Regions from separate parts of the Pseudoxanthomonas japonensis genome, predicted to be linked through region 1. Evidence: predicted binding sites of a transcription regulator. Region 1 holds the regulator's gene; the other holds the start of a gene.
What was found. Region 1 encodes FliA, which starts transcription of late flagellar genes. Its sites were predicted from a motif close to TAAAGTTTNNCNNNCNNNGGCCGATAA; they were not measured.
Positions count from the first base shown of each region.

Region 2: ACGHX3_RS15635 (methyl-accepting chemotaxis protein) is a predicted target of FliA. The motif match lies at 1,706-1,732, and genes of this name have one in related genera.

Region 1 covers NZ_CP171632.1:2,393,991-2,397,390, forward strand. The annotation lists gene flhF (flagellar biosynthesis protein FlhF) at 1-276, shown strand, start outside; gene ACGHX3_RS11015 (MinD/ParA family protein) at 266-1,144, shown strand; gene ACGHX3_RS11020 (RNA polymerase sigma factor FliA) at 1,141-1,893, shown strand; gene ACGHX3_RS11025 (chemotaxis response regulator CheY) at 2,098-2,478, shown strand; gene ACGHX3_RS11030 (protein phosphatase CheZ) at 2,478-3,095, shown strand; gene ACGHX3_RS11035 (hypothetical protein) at 3,133-3,270, shown strand; gene ACGHX3_RS11040 (chemotaxis protein CheA) at 3,298-3,400, shown strand, end outside.
Region 2 covers NZ_CP171632.1:3,337,422-3,340,821, forward strand. The annotation lists gene ACGHX3_RS15625 (DUF3667 domain-containing protein) at 1-355, opposite strand, end outside; gene pncB (nicotinate phosphoribosyltransferase) at 416-1,585, opposite strand; gene ACGHX3_RS15635 (methyl-accepting chemotaxis protein) at 1,808-2,893, shown strand; gene ACGHX3_RS15640 (Rieske (2Fe-2S) protein) at 2,904-3,227, opposite strand; gene ACGHX3_RS15645 (hypothetical protein) at 3,317-3,400, shown strand, end outside.

The DNA of each region.
Region 1 (3,400 bases):
AATTCGCACTTCTCCGACCTGGACGAAGTGGTCCGCCGCTTCAGCACCGTGCAGCCGCAAGGCGTGGTGCTGACCAAGCTGGACGAGACCGGTCGCCTGGGCAGCGCACTGAGCGTGGTCGTCGACCACCAGTTGCCGATGACCTGGGTGACCGATGGTCAGCGCGTCCCCGACGACCTCCACCGCGCCAACAGCGCCCACCTCGTGCTGCGGCTGGACCAGCTGCGCCGCGAAGCCGACGAACCCTGCTCCACCGAGGCCACCCATGTCGCCTGATCACCCGCTGCAGACCAACCCCCGCAGCACCCCGCCGTTGCCCGGCGCGTTCCATCCCGTGCGCGTCGTCGCCGTCACCGGCGGCAAGGGCGGCGTGGGCAAGACCAACGTGTCGGTCAACCTCGCCGTGTCGCTGGCCGAAATGGGCAAGCGCACGCTGCTGATGGACGCCGACCTCGGCCTGGCCAACGTGGACGTACTGCTCGGCCTGTCGCCGAAGTTCACGCTGGCCGACCTGATCGCCGGCCGTTGCGGCCTGGAGGACGTGCTGCTGGAAGGCCCCGAGGGCGTGCTGGTGGTGCCGGCTTCGTCGGGCTTCCGCCACATGGCCGAACTGACGCCGGCCGAGCATGTCGGCCTGGTCAACGTGTTCTCCGAACTGCAACGCGCGCTCGATTTCATGGTGGTGGACACCGCCGCCGGCATCAGCGACAGCGTGCTGACCTTCTGCCAGGCCGCGCAGGACACCGTGGTGGTGGTCTGCGACGAGCCGGCCTCGATCACCGACGCCTACGCCCTGATCAAGGTGCTGGCGCGCGAGCGCGGCCTGGACCGCGTGCACGTCATCGCCAACATGGTCCGCGACCCCAACGAGGGCCGGAAGCTGTACGAGAAGCTCGCCCGCGTCTGCGAACGCTTCCTCGGCGATGTCGCCCTGCATTACCTGGGTGCGGTGCCGCAGGACGACTGGCTGCGCCGCGCCGTGCAGCGCCAGCAGCCCGTCGTGAAGGCCTACCCTGGCAGCCCGTCCGCCCGCGCCATCACCGACATCGCGCGCACCACCGCGCGCTGGCAACCGCCGGTGGGTGCGCGCGGCAACGTGGAGTTCTTCGTCGAACGCCTGATCCAGCGCGGGGTGGCCGCATGAACACCGCCGCCGCCCAGTACCGCGCCGTGCAACGCGCCAGCGCGAACGACTTCGTCACCCAGCACGCCGACCTCGTGCGCCGCATCGCCCACCACCTGGCGGCGCGCCTGCCGGCCAGCGTAGAAATCGACGACCTGGTGCAGGCCGGCATGATCGGCCTGCTGGAAGCCTCGCGCAGCTACGACGCCGAACAGGGCGCGTCGTTCGAGACCTATGCGTCGATCCGCATCCGCGGCTCGATGATCGACGAGATCCGCCGTGGCGACTGGGTGCCGCGCTCGGTGCACCGTCGCGCGCGCCAGGCCGCCGCCACCGTGCGCGAGATCGAACAACGCACCGGCCGCGCCGCCATCGCCACCGAGGTCGCCAGCGCGATGGAGATGCCGCTGCCCGAATACCTGCGCCTGATGGAAGACGCCGCGCGCGGCCAGGTGCTGAGCCTGGAATCGCACATCGACGACCACGGCGAACCGAACACCTCGCGTACCGGCGGCCCCTCGCCGCAGCAGAACCTCGAACGCAGCGAGTTCCGCCAGCAGCTGGTCAAGTGCATCGGCCAGCTGCCGGAGCGCGAGCAACTGGTGCTGTCGATGTACTACGAGCAGGAACTCAACCTGAAGGAGATCGGTGCGGTGCTCGGCGTCAGCGAATCGCGCGTGTGCCAGATCCACGGCCAGTCGATGGTGCGCCTGCGCGGTCGCCTGCAGGTGTTCGAGAAGGCCGACGCCGGCCTGGAAGACGATGAGTGAAGAGGCGGGGAATGGGGAATTGGGAATGGGGAACGGAGCCCTGCGTCGTCTGCAGGTCAGCGTTGCTCCGGACGCGACAACACCGCCCACCTTCCCATTCCCTATTCCCGATTCCCCGCTCCCTAAACCTTTCCCGCCCCCGGCCGATATCCCCACCAGTCCCACCGTCCACGCAACACCGGAGCCTCCGTGACCAACAAGAACATGCGCATCCTGATCGTGGACGACTTCTCCACCATGCGCCGCATCATCAAGAACCTGCTCAACGACCTCGGCTACACCAACACCGCCGAGGCCGACGACGGCACCACCGCGCTGACCGCGCTGGGCCAGGGCAGTTTCGATTTCGTGGTCACCGACTGGAACATGCCGGGAATGACCGGCATCGAACTGCTCAAGGCGATCCGCGCCGATGACCGCTTCAAGACGTTGCCGGTGCTGATGGTGACCGCCGAGGCCAAGCGCGAACAGATCATCGAGGCCGCGCAGAACGGCGTGAACGGCTACATCATCAAGCCGTTCACCGCGCAGACGCTGGAAGAGAAGCTGGGCAAGATCTTCGAACGCCTGGGAGCGGCCGCCTGATGAACGCCGTCGCCGACGCCACCAGTGCCCGCGCGGCGTTGGTGGAGAAACTTCAGAGCGCGCTCGACGCGCTGGAACACGGCGACGAAGCCGGCTGGCGCCGCGAACTGGATGCCATCGCCGCCTGGCGCACGCAGCCGATGATGCAGGGCCTGGGCCGCCTGGCCCGTGAGCTGGCGCAGACGCTGGGCGAACTGCCGCCGCCGGAAGCCGGCGAACTCGACGATGCCTGCGCGCGCCTGGACCATGTGGTCGAGATGACCGAGCAGGCCAGCCACAAGACCCTCGACCTGGCCGAACAGTGCCGTGGCTATGCCACCGAGCTGAAAGGCACCGCGCTGTCGGCCGAACAGGCCGCGCTGGTGGACCGCATCGGCAAGGGGCTGTCCGAGATGGCGCTGGCGCAGAGTTACCAGGACCTGACCGGCCAGATCATCCGCCGCGTCGCCGGCATCGTGCGCCGCGTGCACGAGGGTTTCGGCGCGCTCGGCCTGCCGCCGCCGGAAAAAAACCGCGACAAGCCTTCAGAACTCGCCGGCCCGGCCGTTGCTGGTCTTGACCGCAACGCGTTCTCGCAGGACGACGCCGACGACCTGCTGTCCGGCCTGGGGTTGTAGCCCCGGGGGACGCGCGCTGCGGAACCGGAGACCTGCCATGCCCGCCGCCCGTCGTTCCCGCCACCCCGTCGTCCTGCTGTTCGTGGGATTGCTGCTGGTCTGCGATGTCGTGGTCGCGCGCTTCCTGCGCCGCCGCCACGGAAACGCGATGCCCCTGCTCGATTCCTCCCGCTGATCGTCCGCACCGGTAAACGCCCCGCCCATGTCCGCCGTCACGCCCGAAATCGCCGCCGACTTCCTGATCGAAGCACAGGAGATCCTCGACCGGCTGGGCGAACAGCTGGTGACGCTGGAACACGACCCGT
Region 2 (3,400 bases), 940 kb from region 1:
TGCCCGCCGTGAGCGACGCCCCAAGCGCATCGCCATCCAGTGCGTAGTGCGCCATCACCGTAGCCGCAGCGCCCGTCATCATGATCAGCAGCAATGGCTTGACGATCCCTGCGCGTCGCCCTTCGATGTAATCACGGATGAGAAGCCCCGGCCGCAGCATCAGCCGTTTCAAGGTGTAGAGGACGCCGCGATCCATGTGCAGCACGCTGTGCTCCAACTCGTGCCCCAGGAAATGCCAGTCGATGCGATGCGTCGGCGTCGGCTGGCCGCATGCAGGACAAAACTTCTGTTCGGGACCATCCGTCACGCGCGCGTAGTTGGCGCACTTCCCCACGTCCGACATCGCCATCCCCATGGCTGGAAAGCGTCGCATTCTAGAGCGGAGCCCCTGCGTTTGGGAAAGCGACGGCCGCCCTCATTCCATCGGCAGTCCGAACACCTTGCGCAGGTAGGCCACGAAATCGGGATCGTCGCTCATGCCCTTGCCGGGTGTGTCGCTGACCTTGGCGACCGGCTGGCCCTGGCAGCGCACCATCTTCAACACCAGTTGCAGCGGCCTGGGTCCGACGTCGTTGGTCAGGTTGGTGCCGATGCCGAAGCCCACCTTGCAGCGCCCGCGGAAATGCGCGTGGATGCGCAGTACCGCGTCGATGTCCAGGCCATCACTGAAGACCAGCGTCTTGCCCTGCGGATCGATCCGCTGCGACTCCAGGTGCGCGATGACGCGGTCGCCCCACGCCAGCGGATCGCCCGAGTCGTGGCGCATACCGTCGAACAGCTTGCTGAAGTAGAGATCGAAATCGCGCAGGAAGGCGTCCAGTCCCACGACGTCCGACAGCGCGATACCGAGATCGCCACGGTACTCCTGCGCCCATGCCTCGAAGGCAGCCCGCTGCGAGTCGCGCAGGCGCGGCCCCAGTTGCTGGAACGCCTGCAGCCACTCGTGCGCCATCGTGCCGTGCGGCGTCATGCCGTACAGGCGCGCGAAATGGATGTTGCTGGTGCCGACGAACTGACTGCCCAGTACCTGCCGGCAGATCGGCAGCAGCCGCGCATGCCAGTCGTGCGAATAGCGTCGGCGCGTACCGAAGTCGGTGATCGTGCAGTCCGGCGCGGCGTCGCGCAGGCGCTCCAGCTTGGTGCGCAGGCGATGCTCGCCCTCCTGCACGTCGCCGCCCGGCTGCGCGCGCATCCAGGTCTCGCTGATGATCGCCAGCACCGGCACTTCGAACAGGATCGTCTGCAGCCACGGACCATCGATGGTCAGGTCGAGCTCACCCGGCACCTGCGTGGAGGGCGCGATGTGCACATGGCGCCGGCGCAGCTGGAACTGCTCGAGGAAGTCGACGAAATCCGGCTTGATGTAGCGCAGCGAGGCGAGAAACCGCAGTTCCTCGTCGCTGAAACGCAGATCGCAGAGCCGGTCGATCTCCGCCCAGATCGCGTCCAGGTGTTGCACCAGATCCACACCCGGCGTGCGGCATTTGAAGCGGTACAGCACCTGTGCACCGGGATGCTGGTGCAGCACCGCCTGCATCATCGTGAGCTTGTAGAGGTCGGTGTCGAGCAGCGAGGGGATCATCATGCCGGTCACGCAGGCGCCGTCAGGGGATGCGCCATGGTCGCACGACCGGCGCGCGCCAATGCGCGCGGCTGCGCTGCAGCGCCCCATCGCGGGGAAAGTCCGCACCGCAACGGTGCCGATTAAAGCACCTCGGCCGCACGCCGATAGCGCTTCAATCACGGGATCGACAGGCGGCCATCGGAGTCACGGTCTGTCGTCCTGCCTTTTCGCGCAAGGAGTTCCATGAACGCATGCCCCGCCGCTTCCGTATCCGAGGCCGGCATCGACGACCATATCCAGTCCGTCTCCGGACTGTCGGATTCGCTGCTGAAGCAGTTGCGCCAGTCGCTGCAGAAGATCGATGAGATCAACCGCGTCACCCGCATCATCTCGATGAACGCCCGCATCGAGGCCGTCCGCATCGGCACGGCCGGGCGTAGCTTCGGGGTGATAGCGGAAGAGATGGATACGCTGTCGCGGCGGGTCAGCGATACGGCACGCGAGATCGACCAGATGGCCGGCCGCACCAGCACCGACTTGCGCGAACGGCTGGACGAGCTGCAGACCAATGTCCGTCGCACACGGCTCACCGATCTGGCGCTGGCCAACATCGACCTGATCGACCGCAACCTGTACGAGCGCAGTTGCGACGTGCGCTGGTGGGCGACCGATGCCGCGATGGTGGCGGCCGTGCAGGATCCGCAGCCCGCCACGCTGGCGCACGCCAGCCAGCGGCTCGGCCAGATCCTGGACTCCTACACCGTCTACTTCGACCTGGTCCTCGCCGATCTTCAGGGCAACGTCATCGCCAACGGACGGCCGCGCCAGTACCGTTCGGTCGGACAATCGGTGGCGCAGCGCGCGTGGTTCCAGTCGGCCATGGCCACCGCCAGCGGCGAGGAATTCGGCTTCCAGTCCATGCACGCCAGCCCGCTGGCGGGCGGCGAGCGCGTGCTGGTCTACGCCTGCACCGTGCGCGAGGGCGGCCGCGTGACGGGCCGGCCGCTCGGCGTGCTCGGCATCGTGTTCCGCTGGGACGCCCTGGCTCAGACCATCGTCGAACGCACGCCGCTGTCGGAGGCGGAGTGGCGTCGCAGCCGCGTCTGCATCGTCGATGAGCAAGGGCACGTGCTGGCCGATACCGCAGGGAGCGACGCGGCGTCACCGCGACTGGACTTTCCCGGGCGCGCCGCTTTGTTCGCCCAGTCGCGCGCGGCCGTCGACCTGATCATGGATGGACGCACGCACTGCATCGCGCAGGCCGCCTCGCCGGGCTACGAGACCTACCGCACCTGCTGGCATTGCGTGATCGCGCAAGGCGTCGACTGAGGCCTGCCGGTCAGGCCAGCCACACACCGTCGTCGCGCACCTGCACGGCGACGGCACGCAGCGAATCGCCGCGACAGGGGCCGGCCACGCAGTCGCCGCGCACCAGTTCGAACGACGCGCCGTGCGCGGCGCAGACCAGATGGCCGTCCTTGCTCTTGAGGAACTGGCCCGGCGCCCAGTCGAGGCGGCGGCCTGCATGCGGGCAGACGTTCAGCCACGCGCGCACGTCGTCGCCGTCCCGGAAGAGGATCAACGACTCGGCATCGTCGCCGATCGTGACCTCAACCTCGGCAAAACCGCCATCGACGATGTCGTTCAGTGCACTCAGTCGCATATCGTTTAACGAAGTCCTCACACGGTCACACAACGGTCATCCGATACTGCCGCACCGGCCCCCGCCGCATTCTGTCACGACGCAACGCCATGTACGCACGCCACTTCCAGTTCAACGCCTTCCGTAACGTCTTCGCACCGCGCAAGCCGCGCCATCCGCTGCTGCGGGTCGGC